DNA from 2 places in the Qingrenia yutianensis genome. Region 2 is predicted to be linked to the other one. Evidence: predicted binding sites of a transcription regulator. Region 2 holds the regulator's gene; the other holds the start of a gene.

Region 1 (14,891 bases), on a different contig from region 2:
GCCTTCTTAAGAAGAACCGCAGCAGGGGGAGTTTTTGTGATAAACGAGAAAGATCTGTCCTGATATACCGTGATAACAACCGGGATAATAAGACCTGCATCTTTAGCTGTTTTTTCATTGAACTCTTTACAGAACTGCATAATGTTAACGCCGTGCTGACCCAATGCAGGACCTACCGGGGGAGCCGGTGTAGCCTTACCTGCGCCAATCTGTAATTTAATGTAACCTGTAACTTTCTGTGCCATTTAAGAACACCTCCTTACAAAAATGTGGTATGGCGGAAATTTCGGGTTAAAAACCCTTTCCTCCCACTCTATAATAATCGGAAAACCGAATATTATCAAAATATAAAGCGAAGCAGTAAACAGTTTGATTTTTGATTATCAAAAACCAGAAATTAAAGCTCCTCAACCTGGTCTGCGTCAAGCTCCAAGGCGGTTTTTCTGCCGAACATAACAACGCTTACGGTAATCTTTCCGGTAGACTTGTCAATCTCGTCCACAACGCCGATTTGATTTGCAAACGGCCCTTTGACGATTTTAACGCTGTCGCCTGCGCTGAAGTTGATTATGATTTCTTTTTTGTCAACGCCGAGCGCCTCAACTTCTTCTTCGGAGAGGGGCACGGGCTTTGAACCGGGACCTACAAATCCCGTAACGCCGGTGGTGTTTCTTATAACATACCACGTGTCGTCGGTCATAACCATCTTAATCAGCACATAGCCGGGAAAAACCTTTCGCGAAACTGTTTTTTCAACGTCGTCTTTCTTTTCGACAACCTCTTCCAAAGGCACAACAACCTCCGAAATAAGCTCCTCCAGACCTCTGTTTTCTATTATTTTTTCCAAATTTGTTTTAACCTTGTTCTCATAACCCGAATAGGTGTGAACAACGTACCATTTTGCATTATTGAGCATAATCAAACAAAAGCCGCTTTATTTAATGCGGCTCTCCTTCCGTCTATTTTATAAATTTGAACAATCCAAACTGGAACAGCGAGTCCAAACCGTAAATAAACAATCCGACTAAAATTACCAATGCAAGGACAATGAGAGTATTATTTATAACCTGTTTACCCGAGGGCCAAACAACCTTTTTCAACTCGGACTTAACCTCTTTGAAAAATTTTGACGGTTTTTTGATTTTAGCCTTTTTCTCGTTAACTGCCTCTGCCATAACATTCACCTCAAATCTAAAAATTCACGCCTGAAATAAGTAAAATACTACTTTGTTTCTTTGTGCAAAGTGTGTTTTCTGCAGAAACGGCAATACTTTTTCATTTCCAATCTGTCAGGGTCGTTTTTCTTATTTTTCATTGTATTGTAATTTCTCTGCTTGCACTCTGTGCACGCCAATGTAATTCTTGTTCTCATTGTGAAAACTCCTCCTTAATACTAATGCGGCATATATCTTTGAAATGCTAAATTTAAGCATAAAAAAAAGACATCCTAATTGCCAGCATAAAAACTATATCATAACTTATGGCGGTTGTCAAGTGTTTTTGTTAATTTGGGGCAAAAAAATTGACATTTTGTTAAAAGTGTTATAATATAATTATATATTATCTTTTCACAAATTGCAAGGATTGATTTTAAAATGAACATAAGCTACGATTACATAACCGACTATATATGCAAAACCCTGCCCGAAAGCACGGGCCTTTTAAAGGAAATGGAGGACTACGCGAAAGCGCATTACGTGCCGATTATTCAAAAGGAAACAATGCACTTTCTGCGTTTTGTTATGTCGGTTCTGCGCCCTGAAAAAATTCTCGAAATCGGCACGGCAATAGGATATTCGTCGCTGATTTTTTCGGAATATTTAAAAGAGGGCGGAAAAATCATCACGGTTGAGCTTGACTCGGACACGGCAAGCATCGCGCGTGAAAACTTCAAAAAGGCGAAAAACACCTCAATCAAGCTTATCGTGGGCGACGGCGCGGACGTGCTTCTTAACACAAACGAGCAGTTTGACGTTGTTTTTCTCGACGCGAACAAATCGCTTTATCTGCACTCACTGCCCGACATAAAGCGGATTTTGAAAAAAGGCGGCGTGCTGATTGCGGACAATGTGCTCTACAAAGGTATGGTTGCGTCGGACGAGCTTGAAACGTTCCGCAAAAAGACGCTTGTTAAAAATCTTCGCGATTTTTTGCACGAAATTTCAAACGACGGCTGTTTTACAACGTCAATTTTGCCAATCGGCGACGGAATTTCGGTTTCATATTATAAATAGGATAAAAATTTTAAGGAGAACATTATGGAAAAGGTTGAACTTCTTGCGCCGGCAGGGTCGCTCGCAAAGTTAAAATATGCGCTTGTCTACGGCGCGGACGCGGTTTATATCGGCGGTGAAGAATTTTCGCTCCGCGTTGCGGCAAAAAATTTCACCGCGGACGAAATAAAAGAGGGCATAGATTTTGCCCACAATCTCGGCAAAAAAGTGTATATCACGGCGAACATCATTCCGCACAACGGCGATATTAAAAAATTTCCCGAGTTTGTCCGCGAGGTTGACGCTCTCGGCGCCGACGCGATAATTATTTCCGACCCCGGAATGTTTGCGCTTGCAAAAAAGTGTGCGCCCCGTCTTGACATTCACATCAGCACGCAGGCAAACAACACAAACTTTGAAAGCGCGAAATTCTGGCACTCACAGGGCGCGAAACGCGTTATTCTCGCGCGCGAAATGTCGTTTGACGAGATACGCGAAATACGCGAAAACACGCCGTCCGATTTGGAACTTGAATGTTTCGTTCACGGCGCGATGTGCATTTCCTACTCGGGCAGATGTCTGCTGTCAAACTATATGACTCACCGCGACGCAAATATGGGCGCGTGCGCTCACCCGTGCCGTTGGAAATATGCCTTGGTTGAGGAAAAACGTCCCGGCGAATATATGCCCGTTTTCGAGAACGAGCGCGGAACGTTTATCTACAATTCAAAGGATTTGTGTATGATTGAACGTATTCCCGAAATTATCGAAAGCGGTATAACCAGCCTCAAAATTGAAGGCCGTGTAAAAAACGAATTGTACGTCGCAACAGTGGTCAAAGCATACAGGCGCGAAATTGACGCATATTATAAGGATAAGAAAAATTACAAATTCAATCCCGAAAACCTTGAGGAGCTGAAAAAAATCAGCTACCGAGGCTACACGACGGGATTTTTCGACGAAAAACCGAAAGGCACCGAGCAGGTTTACACGTCGAGCACGTATATTCAGAATTACCAAACAACCGCAGTTGTAAAGGCGTTTGACAAGCAGACGAAAACTGTGACGCTTGAACAGCGCAACCGATTTTTCGTCGGCGATGAAATTGAGTTTTTGATGCCGAACGGCGAAAACAGAAGTTTTAAAATTACCGAAATGACCGACGCGGACGGAAATTCTATAGATGTTGCGCCTCATCCGCAGATGATTGTGAAATTTAAGGTCGATTTCGACGTTGAAGATTATTCAATCGTCCGCACAAAAGTTGATGTTAAAAATTTGAACGACAGATAATTTGTCTGTTTTTCACAAAAAATATTTTTTTATTTGTATATTTATAACGAAGGAATTACGAGCGTAATTCCTTCGTTTACCGTTTTTTGCCGTAGCGACGGCACTTTGCGCCGTTTTACAGAAAATAACAATATATAGATATTCGGTATTGACAAACACACTATATATTGTTATAATATATTCAACACGCCAAGGAAATTATTACAATTTACATAAAGAAAAGCGTTAAAGAGAGTGTTTTGTGCGTTTTGGGAGGAAAAGGAAAATGAAAATCATAAAACGAAGCGGAATTGAAGAAGTTTTCGATCCCGAAAAAATTATTATCGCGGTTTCAAAGGCAAACGAAAGCGTTGTGCCGAGTGCGAGAATGTCGGCAGTACAAATAAAGAGAATTGCCGAGGACGTTGAAAGCGCGGCGCTCAATATAAACCGTTCACTCAGCGTTGAGGAAATTCAGGATATGGTCGAGGACCAGATTATGAATCAGCGCGCATTTGACGTTGCGAGAAGATACATCACCTACCGCTATAACCGTGCGCTGGTGCGTAAATCAAACACCACCGACGAGCAGATTTTGAGCCTTATCGAGTGCAACAACGAAGAGGTTAAACAGGAAAATTCAAACAAAAACCCCACCGTCAACAGCGTTCAGCGCGACTATATGGCAGGCGAGGTTTCAAAGGATATTACAAAGCGTATTCTTTTGCCGTCCGACATTGTTTCGGCGCACGAACAGGGAATTATTCACTTTCACGACGCGGATTATTTCGCACAGCATATGCATAACTGCGACCTTGTGAACCTTGAAGATATGCTCCAGAACGGCACTGTTATCAGCGGAACGCTTATCGAAAAACCGCACAGTTTTTCCACTGCGTGCAACATTTCAACCCAGATTATCGCACAGGTTGCGTCGTGCCAGTACGGCGGACAGAGCATAAGCCTTACGCATCTTGCGCCGTTTGTGGACGTCAGCCGAAAGAAAATAAGAAAACAGGTTGAGGCGGAACTGCGCGAGATCGATGACGAGGTTACAGAGGACAAAATTTCGCAGATTACCGAAAAAAGACTCCGCGAGGAGGTTAAAAACGGCGTTCAGATGATTCAGTATCAGGTTGTAACGCTTATGACCACCAACGGACAGGCGCCGTTTGTGACGGTGTTTATGTATCTCAACGAGGCAAAAAACGAACAGGAGAAAAAAGACCTTGCGCTGATTATCGAGGAAACGCTCCGTCAGCGTTACAGAGGCGTTAAAAACGAAAAAGGCGTGTGGATTACGCCTGCCTTTCCGAAGCTTATTTACGTTTTGGAGGAGGACAATATCCACCCCGACAGCAAATATTACTACCTCACCGAGCTTGCGGCAAAATGCACCGCAAAGCGTATGGTGCCCGACTATATTTCGGAAAAAATTATGCTCCAAAACAAAATCGACAAAAACGGCGAAGGTCACTGCTACACCTGTATGGGCTGCCGAAGTTTCCTCACGCCGTATGTTGACGAAAACGGCAAACCGAAGTATTACGGCAGATTTAATCAGGGCGTTGTGACGGTTAACCTTGTTGATATAGGTCTTTCGGCAGACAAAGATTTGACAAAATTCTGGCAGATTTTCGGCGAGAGAATGGAACTTTGCCACAGAGCGCTCCAGGCGCGCCACGAACGTCTTACGGGAACCGTGTCGGACGCTGCGCCCATTCTTTGGCAGCACGGCGCACTTTTGCGTCTTAAAAAGGGCGAAACGATTGACAAATATCTCCACGGCGGATATTCCACACTTTCGCTCGGATATGCCGGTCTTTGGGAATGTGTTTATGCGCTTATCGGCAAAAAACTCACCGAGAAAGACGGCGAGGAACTCGGGCTTGAAATTATGAAAAAGCTTAACGAATATACCGCAAAATGGAAAGCTGCGGAAAATATCGACTACTCGCTTTACGGCACACCGCTCGAAAGCACAACATACAAATTTGCAAAATGTCTGCAAAAACGTTTCGGAATTGTGAAAGGCGTGACCGACAAGAACTATATCACAAACAGCTATCACGTTCACGTTTCGGAGAACATTGACGCGTTTGACAAGCTTGCACTTGAAGCAAAATTCCAGGCGCTTTCCCCCGGCGGTGCAATTTCGTACGTTGAAGTACCGAATATGCAGAACAACCTTGAGGCAGTTCTCACCGTTATGAAATTTATCTACAACAACATTATGTATGCCGAGCTTAACACAAAGTCGGACTACTGTCAGGTTTGCGGATACGACGGCGAAATTGAAATCAAGGAAAACGAACACGGCAAGCTTGTTTGGGAGTGCCCGAACTGCCATAATACCGACCAGAACAAGCTTAACGTTGCGCGCAGAACGTGCGGATATATCGGAACGCAATTTTGGAACCAGGGCAGAACACAGGAGATAAAAGAGAGAGTTTTGCACCTGTAAAATTTTAAAAATATATCTTTCGGACGTACATAAAAACTGTACGTCCGAAGTTTTGAAAGGAATTTTATCGTGAACGTTGCGGCAATTAAAAAAAATGACATAGCAAACGGCGTCGGCGTGCGCGTTTCGCTCTTTGTTAGCGGGTGCCGTCACAGGTGCAAAAACTGCTTTAACAAAGAGGCATGGGACTTTGATTTCGGCGAAAAATTCACCGACGAAACAATGGAGGAAATTATGTCCGCGCTTGACAAAGATTTTATAAGCGGACTTACAATTCTCGGCGGAGAACCGTTTGAAAATGAAAACCTCGGCGGTGTTTTGTCGGTTGTGAAAGAGTGCAGAAAACGTTTTTCGCAAAAAAACATCTGGTGCTACACGGGATTTGATTTTGCAAACGATTTTTTAAACGGAAACGGCGAAAGACATCAGAAAATAATGGATATTCTGTCCAACATCGACGTTCTTGTAGACGGCAGATTTATAGAAGAAAAAAAGGATTTGTCACTGCTTTTTCGGGGGTCGTCAAATCAAAATATAATCGACGTTAAAAAATCGCTTGCCGAAAACAAACTTGTTCCGCTCTCAGGCAAATGGGAGCGTACACCGGGAAACGGGAACATATATGAAATGTAAAAATAAAAAATTTAACCCCAAACGAAAAGTACGTTTGGGGTTTGTTTTTTATACCTGTGCGCTGTAGTTGGGCGCCTCTTTTGTGATGTAAATATCGTGGGGGTGGCTTTCTTTAAGACCTGCACCCGTAATGCGGACAAATTTGCCGTTTTCGATAAGGTCGTTAATGTTTTTCGCACCGCAGTATCCCATACCCGACCTCAAACCGCCGAGGAGCTGATAAACAGTGTCGGCAAGCGGTCCTTTGTAGGGAACACGTCCCTCAACGCCCTCGGGAACAAGCTTTTTGGTGCCCGTCTGGAAGTATCTGTCACGGCTTCCCTTTTCCATAGCGGCGAGCGAACCCATTCCGCGGTAAACCTTAAAGTTTCTGCCCTGATAAATTTCAATTTCGCCCGGGCTTTCCTCACAGCCTGCAAGGAGGCTTCCTATCATAATAACGTTCGCACCGGCGGCAATCGCCTTTGTGATGTCGCCCGAATATTTGATACCGCCGTCGCCGATAACGGGAATACCTTTCTTTTTGGCAACCTGCGACGCGTTGTAAATTGCGCTTATCTGTGGCATACCGATACCTGCAACGATACGGGTTGTACAAATTGAACCCGGTCCTATGCCGACTTTAATTGCGTCAACGCCGGCATCAATCAAATCCTCCGCCGCCTCAGCGGTTGCAATGTTTCCGGCAATGAGGTCAACGTGCGGAAATGCCTCTTTAACTTTTTTAATGCATTTGAAAATGTTTGCCGAATGACCGTGCGCCGAGTCGAGCACCAAAACGTCAACGTGCGACGCAACAAGCGCCTCAACCCTGTCGAGAACGTCGTTTGTGATGCCGATTGCCGCACCTGCAAGAAGGCGTCCGCTCGAATCTTTTGCGGAATTGGGGTATTTCACCGATTTTTCAATATCTTTAATGGTGATAAGTCCTTTAAGATTGCCGTTTTTGTCAACAATCGGGAGTTTTTCGATTTTGTGCGTCATAAGGATTTTTTTCGCCTCGTCGAGAGTTGTGCCCTCGGGCGCGGTGATAAGGTTTTCCTTTGTCATAACGTATTTAATCTGTTTTGAAAAGTCGGTTTCAAAGCGCAAATCGCGGTTTGTAAGTATTCCGACAAGCTTACCGCTGTCGTCTGTAATCGGCACGCCCGAAATTCTGTATTTTCCCATAATATTGTCGGCGTCCTCAAGCGTATGCTCGGGCGAAAGATGGAACGGGTCAACAATAACGCCGTGCTCCGACCTTTTAACCTTGTCAACCTCAATAGCCTGCGCCTCGATTGACATATTCTTGTGGATTATGCCTATTCCGCCCTCGCGCGCCATTGCAATGGCAAGCGCAGATTCGGTAACGGTGTCCATAGCGGCGCTCATCATAGGAATGTTGAGTGTAATATTGTTTGTAAGCTTGGTTGTAAGGTCAATCTCGTTGGGCAGAACGTCGCTTTTCTGCGGAATAAGCAACACGTCGTCAAACGTAAGACCTTCAAATGCAAATTTGTCGTTCATCATATACCTCCCAAAATTTAATAGAAAAATACAAAATTATATGTAAAAATTCAGAGCCGACAAAAAATCGGCATCTGAATCTTTAAAAAACCTGTTTTTATAAACTCTTTACAACGTCTGCACAGCGTTTGCACAGTGTCGGGTGGTCTTTGTCCTCACCGACCGTTGTTGAATACATCCAGCATCTTTCGCACTTTTCGCCGTCCGACACCGAAATTTTGATGTACGCACCCGTTTCCTCGCCTTTTACGCCGTCGCCCTTGCCCTCGTGAACGCAAGCGTCCGAGGTGATGAACACGGTTTTAAGCTCGTTTTCGTTTTCTTTCAGGAACGCGTACAAATCACCCTCTGCGCTGATTTCGACTTTCGCGTTGAGCGAATGACCGATAATCTTTTCGTTTCGCGCGCTTTCAAGAGCTTTGCTGACATCGTTTTTAATCGCAATAAGTCTGTCGTATTTTTCGGCAAGCGCACTGTCGTCGTATTCGCCGCAAACCTTCGGCATACCTGCAAACATAACGTGCTTTTTCGCGTCCTCTTTTGCGTGGGGCATAGCGTTCCAGATTTCCTCCGTCGTAAAGCAAAGCACCGGCGCAAGGAGTTTCACAAGCGCGTCGAGAATTTTATACATTGCCGTCTGCGCGCTTCTTCTCGCCTGGCTGTCCGCTTTTTCGGTGTAAAGTCTGTCTTTTATAATATCAAGATAGAAGTTACTCATATCAACGACGCAGAAATGGTGAATTGCGTGCTGGAGCGAATGGAATTCGTAGCTCCTGTACGCCTCGAGCGCCTTTTTGCAGAGCGCATTGAGTTTGTAAAGCGCCCAGCGGTCGATTTCGAGCATATCCTTATATTCAACCGAATCGGTATCGGGGTTGAAATCCGCGGTATTGCCGAGGATATATCTCGCCGTGTTTCTGATTTTTCGGTAGCTTTCGGAAAGCTGTTTCAAAATATCGTTGCTAATTCTTACGTCTGTTTTGTAATCGGACGAAACAACCCACAAGCGGAGAATATCAATGCCGAATTTTTTTCCGACATCAAGCGGGTCTATGCCGTTGCCGAGCGATTTCGACATCTTTTTGCCGTTGCCGTCAACAACCATACCGTGCGTGATAACCTTTTTGTACGGCGCTTTTTTGCCGAGTGCAACGCTTGTCAAAAGCGACGACTGGAACCAACCGCGGTACTGGTCGTTGCCCTCAAGGTAAACGTCTGCCGGCCAGCTTAAATTGTCACGGCCTTCCAAAACGGCATAATGGCTCGAACCCGAGTCAAACCAAACGTCCATAATATCCTTTTCTTTTGTGAAATGCTCACATCCGCACTTTTCGCATTTAGTGCCCTTGGGAAGAATTTCCGACGCGTCAAGCTCGTACCAAATTCCCGAACCTTTTTCGCTGAAAAGTTTTGATATAATTTTTACGGTTTCTTCGTTTATAAGCTCGTGACCGCACTCCTCGCAGTAGAAAATCGGAATGGGAACACCCCATTTTCTCTGACGCGAAATGCACCAGTCGCTCCTGTCCTCAACCATTTTTGTAATTCTGTCCTCGCCCCATTTGGGAAGCCAGTCAACCTCTTTAATAGCCTCAACCGCGGCTTTTTTAAACTTGTCAACCGACGCGAACCACTGCTCCGTCGCACGGAAAACAATAGGCGACGAGCATCTCCAGCAGTGGGGATACTGGTGAATAATCGGCTCGATTGCAACGAGCGAATTTGTGCTTTTAAGTTCATCTATAATTGCCGAGTTTGATTTTTCGTAATACATACCGGCAAATTTGCCTGCCTCCTCGTTCAGCACGCCTTTTGAATCGACGGGAACGATAATCGGCAAATCGTAATTCTGGCACGCAACAAAGTCCTCCGCGCCGTGACCGGGAGCGGTATGAACACAGCCTGTACCTGCGTCAAGCGTAACGTGGTCACCGAGAATTACCAAAGAATCGCGGTCGATAAACGGGTGCTTGCAGGTGATGTATTCCAAATCTTTGCCGTCAAATTCTGCGGCAATTTTGTAATTTTCAATATTTGCAGCCTTGCAGAACGTGTCAACAAGGTCTTTCGCAACAACGTAGTATTCACCGCCGACGTCAACCAAAGCATAGATAAAGTCGGGGTTTAAGCAAATTGCAACGTTTCCGGGGAGAGTCCAGGTTGTGGTCGTCCAGATTACAAAGAAGATTTTGTCTTTGTCAAAGCCCTTGAAAACACCCTTGTCGTCGTTTACGCGGAAACGCACGTAAATTGAATTTGTCTTGTCCTCGGCATATTCAATTTCCGCCTCGGCAAGCGCAGTTTCGCAGTCGGGGCACCAGTAAACGGGTTTCATACCTTTATAGATAACGCCCGAATTTGCCATTTTGCCGAAAACTTCAATCTGTCTGCCCTCAAACTGCGGCTGAAGTGTGTAATACGGGTGCTTGTAGTCCGCCAAAACACCGAGTCTTTTAAACTGTTCAGCCTGATTGTTGATATATTTCATAGCGAAATCCTCGCAGATTTTGCGGAATTCGCTCGTCGATACCTCGTCTTTTTTGATTTTGAGTTTCTTTATTGCCTGAACCTCAATCGGAAGTCCGTGCGTATCCCAGCCGGGGATATACTGCGCGCGGTAACCGTCCATATTTTTAAAACGGAGAATAATATCTTTTAAAATTTTATTCAAACTGTGACCCAAATGAATGTCGCCGTTTGCGAACGGAGGACCGTCGTGCAGAGTAAATTCCTGCTTGCCCTTGTTCTCCTCCATCAACTGCTCGTAAAGCCCTTCGCTGTCCCATTTTTTCACCATTTCAGGCTCTTTCTGAGGAAGATTTGCCCTCATAGAAAAATCGGTTTTGGGAAGATTAAGGGTTTTGCTGTAATCGAATTCTTCCACTTATAAAACAACTCCTTTTTTAAAACTGCCAAACAAAAATGTATATATAAAAATTAAAACTAATTTTTGTTTTCCTGATTTTCGCCGTTTTGAATGTTTGATTTCATAGTCTTGAGATATGTTTCAAATTCCGCAATAACACGGGATTTAAATAGTATGTAGTCGCGCTTTAACTGCTCGTTTTTCTCGGCGCTTTTCTGCATTTCGGCGTTGGCATTTTTTATAATGTCCTCCGCCTTTTTGTTTGCGTCCTCAATGATAAGGCGCGCCTTTTCCGACGCATTATTGCGCACTTCCTCGCTCGCGCTCTGCGCAACCAGAAGCGTGCTTTGCATTGTGTCCTCCATTGATTTGTAATGGTCAACCGCGTCCGAAAGAGTGTTTGTCTTGTCCTTTAACGCGATATTTTCGCGGTAAAGCTTTTCGTAGTCAGCCAAAACAAGCTCCATAAACTTGTCTACGTCGGCTCTGTTGTATCCGCCGACCGCGGATTTTATAAATTTTTTACTTTCAATATCAAGCGGAGAAAGCACCTTAAATCACCTCATACATAATATTTAACGCAAATACGGCGTTTATTCTTTTTAGTGAGCGGAAAATCGGTCAAAATTATGCCCTTGCCGAAACCGCGCACCGTCAAAACATCATTATTTGAAACCTGCTTTGACAAATTTTTTTCACATTCATAGTTTAGAAAAACTCTGCCCTCTGTGATAAGAGCGTCCGAAACCGCGCGCGATTTTGAGCAAAACGCGCTCACAACACAGTCCAGCCTTAACGACGTCACGGTTTTTGTCACTTCGTCAAATTCGCGCTCGCCGTCAAAATCAAAATCGCCGTCAAAAATTTCGCATTTAACGTTTGCGCGTGCAATTTTTTTAAGTTCCAACTTGAGAAAATCGGCAATATCGGCATCCGCAAACATAACCGCAAAATCGGATAAAATCATAATATCCCCTATTTTTTCGCGTTTAATTCCGAGCGAAAGCACCGAGCCGAGATAATCTCTGTGTTCAAAAACGCTTTTGTCGCGCGTTGAAATTTTAAGCTTAACAAGCGGAAAATCATCTTTTCCGCACTCGCCGAACGCGAAAATTTTCCTTTCCGCGCCGTCGTATCCGCCGAATGACGAATAATTTTCAAAATGCGCCGACGAAAGCTTTTTTTCAAGCAAAATCGCGTCGGCAGGCGTCAGAAACGGCGTAAAACTTACGCTGTCCGAAAATTCGCTTTTTTTAATTCTGTCAAAAATGAGCGAAAACAAATTTTTGCGTTCAATGCCGTCTATGCCCGACAAAAATTTAAGCTTGTCCATTATTCGGCGTCAAAAAGGCCGTGCATTTTAAGCTCCTCGCCGAAGTCGCCCATAATGCCGACATTGTACGGCGCGAGAAGCAAAATTCCGTTTGAAACCTTCTGCATACTGCCGTCCAGCGCATAAACCGCACCGCTCAAAAAGTTTACAATCTTAACCGCAACGTCCTTGTCAAGCTTTTCAAGGTTGACAACAACGGGTTTTTTCGACTTCAAATGATCGGCAATTTCCTGCGCGTCCGAATAAGCGGTCGGCTGAATGATAACAACCTTAAGCTGTGTGGTTGTGTGAATGTTAACCACTTTATTTTTGCGCGACGGTGTGAAAGACGGGCGCTGTTCCTCCCTTTCTTCGGGCATAACCGCGTCTATCGCCTCGTCGTTGTCCTCACTGCCGAGTCCCAGAAAATTTGTAACCTTGTCCATAAAGTTTGCCATAACACCAATCTCCATTTCAAATATTTTACTTTTATGAAAAAATTTTATGTTAAAATTTAATGTTTTAATTTACTCTTTAAAAATTTTCGAGCCTATGCGCACAATGTTTGCGCCCTCCTCCGCCGCAACGGTGTAATCGGAGCTCATTCCCATCGACAAATAGTCCATACTAATATTATTATATTTTTTTCGCGATATGTCAACAAAAATTTTATATAATTTTCTAAAAATTTGACGAATTTCGTCCTCGGACGCAAATTTCGGCGCCATTGTCATAAATCCGCGCACCTTTACCGACGAAAATTCTTCAATTTTTTCAAGTATCGGCAAAATTTCGCCCTCGCTCATACCGCTTTTCGACTCTTCGCCCGAAATGTTAACTTCGAGCAGAATATCAGTCGTAACATTTTGCTTTTTTGAAAGACGTTCGATTTCTTCGGCAAGTTTTAACGTGTCAACCGAGTGGATAAGCTTTGTTTTGCCGATTATGTATTTTACTTTGTTTGTTTGAAGATGCCCGATTATGTGCCATTTAACGCCCGGAATTTTGTCGTATTTTTCCATAAATTCCTGAACCCTGTTTTCGCCGAGGTCGCAAATTCCCTCATTTACGGCGCACATAATGTCGTCAACCCCGACGGTTTTTGTCACGCCGAGAATCGTCACATCTTCATAATTTCTGCCCGACCTTTCACACGCCGTTTTAATGTTTTGCCTTACTTTTTCTATGTTTTCAGCAATACTCAAAATCCGTCAGCTCCCGATTAAAAATTTTTTGAAACTTTTGCCGTTTTGCTAATGCTTTGGCGACGTTGAAACCTCGTCGTAAAGCAAAAGCGCGTTTGCGTCGGCATTGTTTTCTCTTACAATCGCGTATTTTTCATCTTTATAAATAATCTCAACCGTTTTAAACTTTTCGGTATTGTCGTTAACCACATAAACGCCGTCAACGCCGTCTTTTTTGGTGAGCGCGCTCACGGGAACTTTAAGTCCCGAATAAATATTTTTGATAAGCTCAACGTCAACCGAGCGCTGCATATACGAATCTGCGTCGTATGCCGTGGTGCTCACCACAATAACGTGATTTGAACCCTTATCGTCCGAGATGGACATAATGTTGCCCTTGATGTTTCTGCTGTCGTCGTTTATGCGGATAAAAACCTCCTCGCCGACTTCAAAATCGGCACATCTGTCCTTGTCCGCGGCAAGAGCAACGCACCACATATAGTTGTCAATAAGCTTGATTTCGTTTTTTTCTTCTCCGCCTTTTTCCTCATTCTTTTTGAGTGTTTCGGCGATATTTTTAAAATCGGAATATTTCAAATTCTTTGCGTTGTCAACGCTCAAAACGTCCTCGTAGCCGTCGGTGTGTGATATAAACACTCCCGGCGTCGGCGCATAAACGTTCTGCTCAAACTCTGCAAGCTGTGCTTCAAGCTCGTTTTTCTGCGCGGTGAGGTTTTCCAAATCGGTTTTTATTGCCGCGCCCGACGAATCGACCTTATTTTTCTTGTCGTACAAAGCGGAAATCTCCGCCTTGGTTTCGGTTATTTTTTTGTTGTCGCCGATATTCGTGTAGTAGACAAGGCTTGAAACCTTTTCGGAAATTTTGCTGTCCAGCTTGTAAACGTCGTCTGTAAAATTGTCGCTCACCTTTTTTGCGCTTTCAAGCTCGTCTATGCGTTTGTTGATTTTCGCAAGATTTGCCTGAACCTCACTGTCGGCGTTTTCGTTTACAACCGAGGCGATAAGCTTTCCTGCCGGCACAAGCGTGCCGTCCGCAACTTTAGCGGAAATTGTACCCGAAAGGTTTGTGTCGATTTTCTGTTCGCTGCGGATTATAATTCCCATATGCTTTGTGGTGTTTTCCATACTTCCCGAAAAAACCATTTCCTTGCCGGACGCCGGATTAACCATAAAATACGAAATGAGAACAACCGCTAAAACCGCGCAAACAAGTAAAAGTTTTGTATATTTTTTATTCAACCCTGCGTCACCGCCAAATCAAATTTTTATCACAAATCAGTTTTCGTATTTTGAAAAATCAACCGCGCGGCGCGGAATAATCGTAGACACCGCGTGTTTGAAAACAAGCTGTTCTTTGCCGTTTACTTCAAGCATAATTGTGAAATTGTCAAAGCTTCTCACCTGACCGTTGAACTGA
Region 2 (14,891 bases):
TTTTAAAACAAATAAACAAAACAATGGGCGTGACAATCGTTGTCATCACTCACGAAATGAAAGTTATAGAGCAAATCTGCGACCGCGTTGCGGTTATCGACAAAAGCCAAATCGCAGAGTCGGGCAAAGTAAGCACCGTTTTTGCAAACCCGAAATCGGACATTGCAAAAGAACTTATTCTTCCGAAGTCGAAAACCGACGCGCACATCACGGGTAAAAAGAGCATACGACTTGTGTTTGACGGCGAAAAGAGCAGACGAAGCATTATAGCCGATATGATTTTGTCAACACAGGTGCCGGTTAACATTATGTATGCCGACACAAAAGATATTGACGGCACGGCATACGGGCATATGCTTTTGGAACTTCCCGACGACGAAGTGCAGTCGGGCAAGATTTTTGCATATCTCGATACAAACGGCATTGCATACGAAAAGGAGGTGTGAGCCAATGTCCGAAATGTTTCATTCACTTTGGCAAAACGGAATAATTCAGTTTGGAATTTGGGAAACGGTTTATATGACGCTTTTATCCACAATCGTTTCATATGTTATAGGACTTCCGCTCGGAATTATGCTTTCGGTGACGGACAAAGACGGAATTTGCCCCGTTTTGTGGCTCAACCGAATTGTGGGATTTATCGTAAATATTTTCAGAAGTATTCCGTTTATCATACTTATGGTTGCACTCCTTCCCGTTGCAAAGCTGGTTGTCGGCACAAGCTTCGGCAACAAAGCAATGGTGGTTGTGCTGATTATCGCCGCGGCACCGTATGTTGCGCGAATGGTGGAATCGTCAATCAAAGAGGTTGACAAAGGCATTATCGAGGCGGCACAGGCAATGGGCACATCGACGGGAAAAATAATCACAAAGGTGCTCATTCCCGAGGCAAAGCCGAGCCTTATAATCGGCGGTGTTATTTCTATGGTAACAATTCTCTCCTACTCCGCAATGGCGGCTACAATCGGCGGCGGCGGACTTGGACAGATTGCTATAACTTACGGTTATCAGCGCTACAACAACGATATTATCTGGATTTGCGTTGTGCTGACAATCATAATTGTGCAGATTATTCAGGAGGCAGGCGCGTTTATCGCGCACAAGACAGACAAGCGCATAAAATAAAGGCATAAAAAAGGAGAAATTCTTATGATATTTCGTTTTACAAAGCTTGTCCGCGAAAATTTCAGGTTCGGACGAATGTGATTTTCGGGAACGGTTTTTCGTACATATGCAGAACATAAAAATTTAAAAACACAAAATTTATTTTAAGGAGAAATGTAAAATGAAGAAAATTTTATCGCTTATTGTATCACTCGCAGTTGTAATCGGACTTTTCTCGGGCTGCGGCGCAAAAAAGGACGACAAAACAATTAAAGTCGGCGCAAGCTCCACACCTCACGCTGAAATTCTTGAAAGCGTAAAAGAGGATCTTGCCGCAAAAGGCTACACGCTCGAAGTTGTAATCTACGACGACTATGTTCTCCCAAACAAGGCGCTTGCGGACGGCACACTCGACGCAAACTACTTCCAGCACAAACCCTATCTTGACAGTTTCAACGCGCAGAACGGAACAAACCTTGCGTCTGCGGCGGCAATTCACTATGAGCCGTTCGGCATTTATTCAAACGACGTTACCGACCTCAAAGATTTGAAACCGGGTGCAACGATCGTTATTCCTGCCGACGACAGCAACGAAACAAGAGCGCTTCTTCTTCTTGCACAAGAAAACATTATCAAGCTCCCCGAGGGCGCAAGCGCGGCAAAGGGTGTTACAACGCTTGATATAGTTGACAACGGCGGTTACAACATTCAGACCGTTCAGGCTGAAACCGTTCCTGCACAGCTCAAAAACAGCGACCCCGGTTCCATCGCGGTTATCAACGGCAACTACGCAATCGGCGCAGGACTTAAAATTTCGGACGCTCTCGCAACCGAAAATGCAAACGGCGACGCGGCGCAGACATACGCAAATATCGTTGCTGTAAGAAGCGGTGAGGAGTCGAGCGAAAAGACAAAAGCGCTTATAGACGCTCTTAAAACCGACAAAGTTAAAAGCTTTATAGATGAAAAATATGCCGGCGCAGTTTTGCCGATATTTTAAGATTTAAGAAAAATGCGAAAGGACGATGTAGGCATCGTCCCGTTAAACAAAAAACCAACAGGACGGCTAATCACCGTCCTGTTGGTTTATCATCATAAAAACTTATTCACCAATTTTCAACGTATGCGAATTCGCACTGTCCTGATTTTCAACGGTTAACGTAGGTGCCAAACGGTTAACGTAGGTGCCAACTTTATTTTATACATCTGCTCGTTTCCCTCAAACGGAACCGTAATCTGCGGATAACCTGCCGCGTAAGGCGCTATGTCATAAAGCTGGAAATAGAGGTTAACGCCCTCCTCATCCAGATAAAACTCAACGTCTTTTGCGATTTTCTCAACCGTTTCTTTTGCGTCCGCAAAATACATATCGGGATTCTTGTCGATATCCTCATTAAACACTGCTATAACCTCGTTTGTCGCCGCGGTTTCGTCCATATTCCAGATGTCCGAGAGCGCAAGCTCTTTTTTCTCTTTCATATCGTAGTTAACCGACGTCATAGATGTGGTCGGGTGCGCGCCGTGAAGGTCATAATAGAGTATCGCGGTCATAGAAAGATAATTTTCGGTGTTGAGGTCAATGTCATAGTCAAACTCAAACGTATACGGCAAAAATTCTCTGCCGTTCTCGTCGGGATTTGCCTTAAGCGACAAGTATTCTTCATTTGCTGTGTCATAAAACTCGGTTTTAAGCCCGTCAGTAAACGCATTAACCGCATTGAGCGTGTCTGTATTCACCGCAGTTATAAACTCGTCGTTTTCCGCATTTTCAATCACGGGATAATAACACGTTGCCGTGAACAATGTTGTGCCGTCATCCGCCGAGGAAGTATAGTCCATTTTCGACCTTGTGATTTTATAAAATCCCTGTTTCGAGGTAATGTTTACGGTGTTTTCCGCTTCGTCCCACACAACTTCAGCGCCGAAACTTTCGGACGCAACGCGCACAGGAACAAGCGTTCTGTCATTTACGATTTTGGGCGCAACGTCAATGGTTTTTGCCTCGCCCGACGCATAAATCTCGGTCGAACCGATTGTAAGCCCCAAACTTTTCGAGCCCATTTTTGCGTTGACGGTTTCGGTTTCGCCGTAGCTGTGATAGTCAACACTGCATCCGAGCGCCTCAAAAATTGCTCTGAACGGCACAAGCACGCGGTCGCCTTCCATAATGGGAGGCTGGTCAAATTCCAAAGTTTTGCCATCCACAATTACGCTGATTTTTCCGTCCGCACCGCCGTCCGCAAATGCCGTTCCCGATGCAAGCATCATTGCCGCCATTGCGGCAGCCGTCAGTTTCTTAAATTTCATAAAAAATCCTCCCTTTTAAAAAATTTTATGTATGCGGCGAGCATAAAATTATGCCGCACGCAAAACACCTTTAAAAAAACACCCTATGATTTCTTTTTTGATTTCAAAAGGCTTTTAAGTTCGTCCATAAACGTATTGACGTCGCGGAATTCCCTGTAAACAGAGGCAAAACGCACATATGCCACCTCGTCAATATCCTTAAGCTTTTCCATAACCAGCTCGCCGATATGCGTTGACGAAATTTCTCTGTCCATAGAATTGAACAGTTTCACCTCAATTTCGGACACCATATTTTCCACCTGCGCAAAGGTTACGGGCGTTTTTTCGCACGCGCGCAAAATTCCGTTTATGAGTTTTTGTCTGTCATATTGCTGGCGCTTGCCGTCCTTTTTGATTATAATAATCGGAATAGACTCGATTTGCTCATACGTTGTAAAACGTTTTTCGCACTTCAAACATTCGCGCCTTCTTCGGATTGAATTTCCCTCGTCGGTAGGGCGCGAATCTATAACCTTGCTTTCGGTATATTCGCAATACGGACATCTCATATGCGTCAAACTTCCTTTCGCGCAAAATTTGTTTTTTTATTCAATTAAAGCACACCGCAAGAACAGTGTGCTTTAAATTTTAAATCAATTATCAGTTATTTTTGTTTGACAAAAACGGCGGAATAACAAAATCGTCGTCGCTGAATTTTTCAAACGCAGGCGCTTCTGTATCGTCCGTTTTCTTCTTTTCAGCCTTGGAGGGCTCGTCAAGACCTGTTGCAACAACCGTGATAACAATTTCGTCATCAAGCGAATCGTCAACAGATGTACCGAATATAATGTTCGCGTCGGAGTCAACAAGCTCGTAGATAAGCTCGGACGCGCTCTCGATTTCGTAAAGAGTAAGGTTTTTGTCGCCCGCGATATTGAATACAACATTGCTTGCGCCGTCGATTGTTGTTTCGAGAAGCGGAGAATTGATAGCCGCTTTGATAGCAACCTCTGCTCTGTTTTCACCCGACGCTCTGCCGATACCCATATGCGCGATACCCGAATTTCTCATTACGGACGAAATATCCGCAAAGTCCAAATCGATATATCCCGGCGAAGTGATAAGGTTTGAAATACCTTTAACGCCCTGGCTCAAAATGCTGTCCGCAATTTTGAATGCGTCTTTCATAGAAGTTTTCTTGTCGCAAACGTCCAAAAGTTTGTCGTTCGGAATTACAACAAGCGCGTCAACGCACTGTTTCAATTCTTCAATACCTGCGTTTGCCTGGTCAAGACGTCTTTTACCCTCAAATCTGAACGGACGTGTTACAACGCCGACAGTAAGTATGCCCATTTCTTTTGCTATGTTTGCAATAATGGGAGCCGCGCCCGTACCTGTTCCGCCGCCCATACCTGCGGTAACAAACACCATATCCGCACCGCGGATTGCCTGCGCGATTTCCTCTCTGCTCTCCTCGGCTGCTCTCTGACCGATTTCAGGCTTTGCGCCTGCACCGAGACCTTTTGTAAGTTTTTCGCCAATCTGAATTTTAAGGTCTGCTTTTGAACGGTTTTCGCCGAAAAGCACCTGTTTCTCTGTGTTAACGGCAATAAACTGTACGCCTGTAAGCTGGTCTTCTATCATTCTGTTAACAGCGTTGTTTCCGCCGCCGCCGACACCTATAACCTTCATATTAGCACCGGTTATTTCCTTTTCGTTATCAAATTCCAACACGGTTCTTCCTCCTTGCACTTTATAAAATTTATCTTAATTTGTAAAATAAAGCGGTAATTATAAATACAATATACCATTATGTAATGATTATATCATAAAACTTTGCAAATTCCAAGCATTTTTTTTAAAATTATTCATTTTTTTCGCTAATTTTGTCATTATCGTGATTTTTTATAAAACTTTTAAGAAAAATGCGCCTTGCTATGGCAAAATTTTGGAAAATTCTCATAACAAAAACCAGCGACGCGGCAAGATATAAATCAAGCCCGACTTTTTTGCCGAAAAATATCAAAAGCGCCGAGATTAAAGCGTTGCCGAAAAATCCCGTTATGAAAATTGTGAAATCATACTTTCCGCGAAGCGACGCGGTATATGCGCCGAGGAGAGAGTCGAGCGACGCAAGTATCATCATTGCCGCATACGGTATGAAATACGCAGGGATATATATGTCAAACATCACTGCGAGGGCGCACCCTGCGGCAAGCGCAAATATAAGTATCATTTTCAAAAATCCCTCCCTACTCCGCACTCTTTGCGTATTTAAAGCTTACAATTCCGCTGTATTTTCCTATTTTTATTTCCGCCGACTTTGCTATGGAAATATCAAATCCGTAAAGGCTTTTAAGCTGGTCGATTATACCGCCTTTAAGCTTCAGCGCCGCCTCAAGCATATCCGGCTCGCCGATTGCCTTAATCTCGAACGGCGGAACGTATTTGTTGCCGTTTATTATGATTGTCGGACCGACGCACCTTATTTCGCTGGACGACACAAGGCGTTCGCCGTTTACGGAAATCGCCTCGGCGTCGGCAGAGCGCAGTTCATTTACAATTGTGCGCAGGTCGCTGTCGTGGATTATGTATGACGATGCGGATTTTCCGGCGTCCGGCTCGGCGGTGCTGTCGGACAGCGTCACCGTCACGCCCTTGCCTTTAACGTCGGTAAGACCTGCAAGAATTTTATACCGTTCAAGTTCGGACGCCATAGCCTTTGCGCCGTCGGTGTTTTGCTCCGCCTCTTTACGGTAGTTGTCCAAGTCGTTTGTTGCCGCCAAAAGGCGGTTTTTCAAATCTTCAATCTGCAAATCTTTTTTTACGAGTTCTTCTTTTGCCTCCTCAACGCGCGTAATTTCGCCGTTTTCGGACGAGGAATTTTTTATTATGCTCTTAACCTGCATTGTGATTGCAAAGCTTAAAATAAAAAACAGTACCGCAAGTGTGATTTGAGTTTTTTTATCGCGCATATTTTTCTCCTTGCAAATTTTTATGCCGTGTTTATGTTTTATCTCCTACTGTGCGCTTCCTTTATACCTTGCCGACGCGGACGGGTCGGACAAATCGAGCGTCCCTCCGCGGTAGGTTTTAAGCTGGGTTTCCAGCGTTTTTGTAAGATATGCCATTTTATACTGCAATGCGTCGTTTTTGCCCATATTTACGACAATTTCGTTATCCATTGTCATCATAATTTTATTTTTGTCGCTCAAATCTATGCTTTTCACGGCATTGGGCAAATCGGTTGCCGACGAAATTTCCGAAAGAAGGCTTGTGAGAATGTCGAATTTCTCGCCGTCTTTGAACGTAATTTTTGATCCGACCTCAAATTTTGTCGGCACAACGCCCGTCACGACTATAAGATTTTCGTTCTCCGCACCGTTTAAAATTTCGAGAATTTTTCCGCTTTTATCTATGCAGATATACTTGTCCAAATGCTTGACGTACGCCGTTTTGACGCACTCCTCCACCGCAATTTCAACGGTTGAGGGAAATTTCAATTTAACGTGCACGTCATTTATAAGCGGTATTTTTTTAAGGTTTTTAACCGCCGAGCGCGTGTTTGTGCGAAGTATGTTTCTGCCCGTCACAATGCCCGAATTTTTAACAATCTGCTGCGCGGTGAGGGCGTTGTTTCCCGTCACCGCGACGATTTTTATGTTAAACGCAGGCGTGAAAAGCAATGACGTTAAAATTGCAAACAAAAGGCACAAAAGCACAAAATTGTTTTTGCCTTCGCCTTTCACGCTTTTTTCGGGGATTTCTTCCTTTTCGTCGCTGACATTCACGAAATTGTAACTTTGCTTTTCGGGAACGCTCTCTGATATTTTCTCCGTTTTAACGTCGGGATTTTCCGCGTTGCCGGCGGTGTTTTCCGCACTTTCGTCAATATTTTCGTTAGTCAAATTTTCAACGCTTTTTGTATCGTCGTTCATTGGTAAATCCTTTCAATATCCGCGCCGAGATTTTTAAAATCCTCGGCAAGGCTCTGGTATCCGCGGTCGATAAAGTGGGTGTTGTAAACCCTGCTTTCACCGTTTGCTGCAAGCGATGCCACAACAAGCGCCGCGCCCGAACGCAAATCGCACGCGTAAACCGACGCGCCGGTAAGCGATTTTACGCCCTTTATCACCGCAACTTTGCCGTCAACGCTGATGTCAGCGCCCATTTTTGCAAGTTCGCCCGCGGTTTTAAACCGCTGTTCAAAAATATTTTCTTTAATAATGCTCGTGCCGTTTGCATACGCAAGAACGCTCATCATAACAGACTGTGCGTCGGTTGGAAAACCTGGATACGGCATAGTTCTGATAATGTCGATTTTATTTATAACCTCGGGCGCTTTGATGTAAATTTTATCCTCGCCCGTTTTGATTTTTGCACCGCACTCCGCAAGCGCGCTCGTCACCGCGCAAAAGTGCTCGGGGCAAACGTTTTCAAGCTCGGTTTCACCGCCCGACACCGCCGTACCGCAAAGATACGTCGCCGCGGCAATTCTGTCCGAAATGACGGTGTGCTCGCAGTCGTGAAAACTTTCGACGCCCTCAATTTCAATATTCGACGAGCCTGCTCCCGAAATTTTTGCACCCATATCGTTTAAAAAATTCTGCAAATCTTCAATTTCAGGCTCGCGCGCCGCGTTGCAGATTGTGGTTTTGCCGTTTGAAAGCGACGCGAAAAGCATAATATTTTCGGTTGCGCCCACCGACGGAAAATCGAGATGGACACTTTTATTCTGCATTTTTTTAAGACGGCAGTTTATGTAGCCGTGGCTTTCTTCAATTTCAACTCCGAGAGTTTTAAGCGCTTTAAGGTGCAGGTCAATGGGGCGCGGCCCAAGCTCGCACCCGCCCGGAAAACTCATTGACGCCTCACCCGCGCGCGCGATTATCGCCCCCATAAAAATGATGGACGAACGCATTTTGTTCATAAGCTCATTGGGAATATAATTGTTTGTTATAACACTTGCGTCAACGGTAACGGTATCGTTTTCGCGCTTTATTTTACAGCCGAGAAATTTCAAAATTTCCAGCGTAACCTTTACGTCCGAAAGATTGGGACAATTATGTAAAACGGTGGTACCCTTGTTTAAAATGGCAGCGGCGAGCGACGGCAAAACGGCATTTTTTGAGCCTTGCACGCATATCGAACCGCAAAGCGGTTTTCCGCCCGTTATTTTAATGTAGTCCATATAAAAAAACACCTCCGTATCAGCTTTTTTGATAATATATGCTATGCCGATACGGTTGTTTTTGTTACATTGCGCGCCGTTTCACATCACTTTGACGCAAATTTCATAATACTTTCGCATATAAGCTTTGACGCGTCCTTCTGCGCAAGTTTATATGCATTTTCGCCGTATTTCTTTCTCAAAGCATCGTTATCCAAAAGTTTGTCAACCGCGCGCGAGAGCGACGATTTGTCAAACACATTTTCTTTTATCATAATCGCGGCGCTTTCTTTAACCAGCGCGCTTGCGTTAAATTCCTGGTGATTGTGCGTCACATTCGGTGACGGAATAAGTATTGACGGTTTTTTCAGCGCGCAGATTTCCGAAAGGGTAATTGCACCCGAACGGCAAATCACAAGGTCTGCCGCCGCAAGATATGTATCCATATTGTGGATATACGGCAGAATTTCAAAATATCCTCCGTTTCTTACGCCGTTTAAATTTTCCTTAACCCTGTCAAAGTCGCGCTTGCCCGTAGAAATAACAAATTTCACATTTTCTTTTCTTGTGCTCTTTAAATAATCGCACAAAACGTCGTTTATCTTCATTGCGCCGAGGCTTCCGCCTACGACCAAAACCAGTTTTTCATCTCCGATATTAAGCTCGGCGCGTGCCTTTTCCCTATCTGCGTTTATAATGCTTTCGCGCACGGGATTTCCCGTAAGCACCACATTCTTTGCACCCGAAAGATATTTTCTGCTTTCGTCAAAACTTATCGCGGTGACGGTTGTGTTTTTCGCAAGGAAACGTATTGCGCTTCCGGGGTACACATTCTGCTCGTGTATAAGAGTCGGGATTTTCATTGCGTTTGCCGCCGCAACCGCCGGCGCGCAGACGTATCCGCCCGTGCCTATCACGATGTCCGCCTTAAATTTGCGGATTATTTTTTTCATTTTAATTGCTGACAAAATAAATTTAGTCAAGGGCTTTAAATTTTTAAGAGAGAGGGAGGTTTTAAAGCCCTCGACGTCAATTTGCGTAAGTTTGTAGCCTGCCTTTTTTACAAGCTCGTTTTCCATACCGGTTTTTGTGCCGATAAAGAGAATATTTACATTTTCATAGTGATTTTCAAAATATTTTGCGATTGCGATTGCGGGATTTATATGCCCCGCACTGCCGCCGCCCGATAAGATTATATTCATATTTCACCGCCGGAAAATCAGTTATTTTTTGCGGAATACCGCGAAACATTTAAGATATACCCCATTGCCGCAAGCTGAAAAACAAGCGCCGTACCGCCGTATGAGAAAAACGGCAGAGGCATACCCGTAACAGGCATTGAGCTTGTTACAACGGCGATGTTAATCATCACCTGAAATCCTATAAGTCCGATAATTCCGCACACAACCATACTTGAAAAGCTGTCGGGCGCCTCTATCGCGATTTTTATTCCGCGCCATATGAGTATCAAAAACAACGCTATCATAAACACCGCGCCCACAAAGCCGAGTTCCTCGCATATTATCGGGAAAATAAAGTCGTTGTGCGGTTCGGGGATATACAAATATTTTTGTCTGCTTTGTCCCAGTCCCAAGCCGAAAAATCCGCCCGAGCCTATTGCATAGAGCGACTGAACAATCTGAAATCCGTCGCCGAGATAGTTTTCAAACGGGTCGAGGAAGGTTAAAAATCTTTTTAATCGGTACGGCTCCAGCGCGATAGCTGCGATAACCGCAACGATAACCGGCGGAAGGCACATACAAAACTGCCATATTTTCGCACCGCCCACAAAAAGCACAATCATACCCGACACAAACACGGTAAAAGCACCGCTCAAATGGTTTTCGGCAAATACCAAGCCTGCCATAAACGCACAGAAAAGTATGTACGGAATAAAATCCGCAAAGAATTTCTGAATTGGTTTTTTGCGCGCCGATATGCTTTTTGCCATAAAAATTATAACGCAGTATTTCGCTATTTCGGACGGCTGAAAACTTATCGGCCCGAGCTTTAACCAGCGTTTTGCGCCCTTTATGTCCTCGCCGACGATAAGCACCAAAACAAGCAAAACAACCGTAATTCCCAAAAGCGGAAGTGCGATACGTTTTGCCCATTCAAGGTCGATACGCGACACGGCATACATTATGATAAGTCCGAAAACGGCAAAAAACATCTGACGTTTTATGAAGTAAAACGCATCGTTATACTGATAGTGCGCCGACGCACTGCTTGCCGAAAAGGTCATTGTAAGTCCGAATATTATAAGTATTATAAGCGTCGTCAGAAAGGTAAAATCCACATTGCCCTGCTTTTTTACAAAAAGGGATTTTTTCACTTTTTATGCCTCCGAAAACCAAAAACAAATTTACACAACCATAAAGTACGAAATCACGCAAAACAAAAAACTTGCGAGAATGAACATCACAACAATTTTGCGTTCGGAAAATCCCGACATCTCAAAATGGTGATGAATGGGGCTCATTTTAAACACTCTTTTGCCCGTAAGTTTATACGACGTAACCTGAATTATAACCGAAAGCGTTTCGATTATATAAATTCCGCCGGCAAAAACGAGTATGAGCGGAAGCTTTAAAACCAGCGCCGCACCGCATACCGCACCGCCTAAAAACAGCGAACCCGTGTCTCCCATAAATACCTTTGCAGGATACGCATTGAACACCAGAAATGCCAAAAGCGAACCCGTGAGTGACGCACAGAAAACGGTGATTGATTCGTCGCCGAATTTATATGCCATAACGGTGAAAAATATTGAAACAACCGTTGTTACGCTTGCCGCCAGTCCATCGAGTCCGTCGGTTAAGTTGACGCTGTTTGTACCGCCGACCATAACGAAAACCGCAAACGGAATGTAAAAATGCCAAAGATTTAACCGCCATTTTGTAAAAGGTACAATTACCTCATACGACAAAACGCCCGTTTTGACGCCGACCACCGCCGCAAGCGAAGCGGCAAGAATTTGCAGAATGAGTTTTTGACGCTCGGTTAAGCCGAGATTTCGTTTCATCGCGATTTTTATAAAATCGTCCGCAAAACCGACAAGACCGAACGAAAACGCGGTGCAAACGATAAATATTGAATTTTTGTCACGGTCGAAAATAAGCGTTGTGAGAAGCGACGCAATTATGAAAATCACACCGCCCATTGTGGGAGTTCCCGCTTTTTTCTTGTGCCATTTCGGGCCTATTTCCCTTATTTCCTGACCGAATTTCAGCCTTATCAGCGCGGGGATTAAGAAAAATCCCGCCGCTATGCCGACGGCAAACGCGCAGATTGTGGAAATCCACACCGTCATCATCAATTTATCTATCAAAATACACACCTCTGTTTTATTTACATCATAAGTTTTTTGAAATTTCGTCCATTTTCATACAGTGCGAACCTTTTATCAGCACCGCGTCGCCTTTTTGAAGATTGCCTTTCAAAAACGCGCAGACCTCTGTGTTATTGTCAAACGAATGAACGTTTTTTTCGTCCGCACCGCACTTTTTCGCCTCATCCGCGATAAAGCGTGCCATACTTCCCACCGTCACAAGAATGTCGCATTTTTCTTCTGCAAAATGCGCGCCGACTTCGCGGTGATATTTTTCGCTCATCTCGCCAAGCTCCGCCATATCGCCCAAAACCGCTATTTTTCTGCCGTTTGAAAGGGTTTTTAAAACGTCAATTGCCGACTTTGCCGCTTGGGGTGACGAGTTGTAGCAGTCGTTCAAAATTTTTGCGCCGTTAATGTCAATTATGCTTTGCCGTATGCCGTCGCTTTTGTAATTCAAAAGCCCGTTTCTTATTTCCTCATCGGTCATACCGTACAATTTTCCCACAGCATAGGCGCACAGCGCGTTATACACATTGTGTCTGCCCGGAAGATTTATCTTAAATTTTTCGCCCGAAATTTCAAATTCGGTATGCTCAGGATAAAGTTTTATATTCTCCGCAAGCAAATCGCAGTTTTTATTGTCAATTCCGAAGAAAACAGTGTTAAATTCAAGTTTTCCCGAAAGGGTTTGCAGAAGGTCGTCATCGCCGTTCAAAAAAGCGGTTCCGCCGTTTTTCAGCCCCTCAAAAATTTCGCATTTCGCTTTTAAAATGCCCTCACGGCTTTTCAAAAACTCAATGTGCGACGTGCCGATATTTGTAATAATCGCATTATCGGGACGCGCAATGTTTGTAAGATATGAAATTTCGCCGAAATTGCTCATTCCCATTTCAACAACCGCAATTTCGGTTTTGCTGTTTATCGAAAAAACGGTGAACGGCAAACCGATGTCATTATTGTAGTTTGCCTGTGTTTTAACGGTGTTAAACCGCGCCGAAAGCACCGACGCGACAAATTCTTTTGTGGTGGTTTTGCCCACACTGCCCGTGAGCGCAACAACGCTGACATCAAATTTTTGTCTGTAATATTTTGCAATATCGCCGAGCGCTTTTTTTGTATCGGCAACCTTTATGCCGAATTTATAGCCGTCCAATTTTTCGCCGTTCTGCGTAAGATAACCGATTGCACCGCTTTTTAAAGCGCCGTCAAAAAACGAATGTCCGTCAAATCTTTCGCCTTTGAGCGGAATATAAAGACAGTTTTCGCCCGTTTCACGGCTGTCGGTGCTTATGCTCCGAACGCTTTCGTTTTCGCCGAAAATAAGCGTTCCGCCCGTCGCCCGTACAATTTCCGATACGGAAATCTTTTCTATGTTTCCAAGCATTTATTTATGCCTCCGAATTTATTTTTGCCAAAATATCACGCACAATTTCGCGCTCGTCGTAATGAATTGTTTTATCTTTCAAAATCTGATATGTTTCGTGGCCCTTGCCGGCGAGGATAATAACGTCGTTCGCCTTTGCGTGACGCATTGCGTATTCAATCGCATCAGTACGGTCGCATATTGCAGTAAAATCCGCTTTCACGTCTTTCATACCCTCGAGAATATCTTTCAAAATTGCCTCGGGGTCCTCGGTGCGCGGATTGTCGCTCGTGACAACGCAAAAGTCAGACAAATCTCCTGCTATTTTGCCCATTTTCGGACGTTTTGCACTGTCCCTGTCGCCGCCGCAGCCGAACACGGTGATAACTCTGCCCTTTGCAAAGCCTTTCACTGTTTTAATGATATTTTCCAAGCCGTCGGGTGTGTGCGCATAGTCAATCATAACCGTATAATCGGTCGGAATGTTCACAACCTCCGCTCTGCCCTTTACGCCTTTTGCAAGAACGAGCGCTTTTGCGATGTCCGAAATTCCTATGCCCGTACCCTGGCAGATGCCGATGGCGCAAAGCGCGTTGTAAACCGAAAATCTGCCCGGAATGTCAAGACGTATATTTTCGTTTCCGAACGGTGTATCAACTTCAAAAAGCACACCGCGCTGGTTGTATTTTATATTTTTTGCGCAAATATCGCATTTTTTGTCAATGCCGTATTTCACAATTTTGCAGTCTGCGTTTCCGATTATGGTTTTCACATAATCGTCATCGGCATTAACCACCGCGCGCTCGCACATCGTGAACAATATCGATTTCGCTTTTGCGTATTCGTCCATTGTTTTGTGAAAATCGAGATGGTCCTGCGTAAGATTTGTAAACGCGCCGATATAAAACGGTATGCCGTACACTCTGTCGAGGCAGAGCGAGTGCGACGATACCTCCATAATGCAATATTCCGCCCCCTCCGACACCATATCGGCAAAAAGCTTTTGAAGTTCGAGTGATTCGGGAGTTGTGTGTTCAGTCGGAATTACTTTATTTCCTATCATATTCTGATTTGTGCCGATTAAGCCGACCTTATGCCCCGTAAATTCGAGCACCGACTTTACAAGGTAGGTTGTGGTGGTTTTGCCGTTTGTACCCGTCACACCGATGAGTTTCATTTTTTTTGCAGGCTCGCCGTAATACGTTGCCGCAGCGAGCGACAGCGCGCGCCTTGTATTGTCTACAATGATTTCGCAAGCCTTGATGTTTTCGGTATGCTCCTCGGCGATAACCGCCGCCGCGCCGTTTTTAACCGCCTGCTCAATGTATTTGTGACCGTCGGTTTTGTAGCCTCGTATCGCCACAAAAACGTCGTTTTGCGTAACTTTTCTTGAGTCGTATTCTATTTTGTTGATGCCTATATCGGATTTCCCGTTGATTTTTAAAGGCGTTAAATTTTTAATAAGTTCGGTAAGCTTCAAAATAATTTCACCCTTTCGATGTGTTGTTTAATGTACGTCTTTTGAAAGAACCTCAACGGTAACGACCGTTCCCGTCGAAACTTTTTCGCCTGCCTCGGGCGACTGCGAGCCGACGTACGTTTCGCCGCCGTTTTCGGTAAGTCCCGTAACTTTT

Evidence for each region. The regulator NrdR, encoded in region 2, represses ribonucleotide reductase genes. The targets are predictions, from matches to a motif close to CACNANATNTNGTG.
Region 1: a site for NrdR is predicted at 3,665-3,678, ahead of nrdD (anaerobic ribonucleoside-triphosphate reductase). Genes of this name have one in related genera too.

What each region holds. Positions count from the first base shown of each region.
Region 1 is NZ_JACRTE010000004.1:210,441-225,331, reverse strand. Features, by position in the region: gene rplK (50S ribosomal protein L11) at 1-245, opposite strand, end outside; gene nusG (transcription termination/antitermination protein NusG) at 398-916, opposite strand; gene secE (preprotein translocase subunit SecE) at 960-1,175, opposite strand; gene rpmG (50S ribosomal protein L33) at 1,223-1,372, opposite strand; gene H8706_RS05290 (O-methyltransferase) at 1,596-2,234, shown strand; gene H8706_RS05285 (peptidase U32 family protein) at 2,259-3,506, shown strand; gene nrdD (anaerobic ribonucleoside-triphosphate reductase) at 3,772-5,949, shown strand; gene nrdG (anaerobic ribonucleoside-triphosphate reductase activating protein) at 6,019-6,582, shown strand; gene guaB (IMP dehydrogenase) at 6,631-8,091, opposite strand; gene ileS (isoleucine--tRNA ligase) at 8,189-10,921, opposite strand; gene H8706_RS05260 (DivIVA domain-containing protein) at 11,035-11,508, opposite strand; gene H8706_RS05255 (YlmH/Sll1252 family protein) at 11,520-12,290, opposite strand; gene H8706_RS05250 (cell division protein SepF) at 12,290-12,727, opposite strand; gene H8706_RS05245 (YggS family pyridoxal phosphate-dependent enzyme) at 12,797-13,474, opposite strand; gene H8706_RS05240 (HlyD family efflux transporter periplasmic adaptor subunit) at 13,523-14,713, opposite strand; gene hfq (RNA chaperone Hfq) at 14,750-14,891, opposite strand, start outside.
Region 2 is NZ_JACRTE010000005.1:176,461-191,351, forward strand. Features, by position in the region: gene H8706_RS06215 (methionine ABC transporter ATP-binding protein) at 1-446, shown strand, start outside; gene H8706_RS06220 (methionine ABC transporter permease) at 451-1,125, shown strand; gene H8706_RS06225 (MetQ/NlpA family ABC transporter substrate-binding protein) at 1,286-2,104, shown strand; gene H8706_RS06230 (stalk domain-containing protein) at 2,260-3,411, opposite strand; gene nrdR (transcriptional regulator NrdR) at 3,495-3,959, opposite strand; gene ftsZ (cell division protein FtsZ) at 4,051-5,124, opposite strand; gene H8706_RS06245 (small basic family protein) at 5,255-5,626, opposite strand; gene H8706_RS06250 (DUF881 domain-containing protein) at 5,643-6,365, opposite strand; gene H8706_RS06255 (cell division protein FtsQ/DivIB) at 6,411-7,328, opposite strand; gene murA (UDP-N-acetylglucosamine 1-carboxyvinyltransferase) at 7,325-8,581, opposite strand; gene murG (undecaprenyldiphospho-muramoylpentapeptide beta-N-acetylglucosaminyltransferase) at 8,668-9,762, opposite strand; gene ftsW (putative lipid II flippase FtsW) at 9,780-10,895, opposite strand; gene mraY (phospho-N-acetylmuramoyl-pentapeptide-transferase) at 10,926-11,876, opposite strand; gene H8706_RS06280 (UDP-N-acetylmuramoyl-tripeptide--D-alanyl-D-alanine ligase) at 11,917-13,278, opposite strand; gene H8706_RS06285 (UDP-N-acetylmuramoyl-L-alanyl-D-glutamate--2,6-diaminopimelate ligase) at 13,283-14,737, opposite strand; gene H8706_RS06290 (penicillin-binding transpeptidase domain-containing protein) at 14,765-14,891, opposite strand, start outside.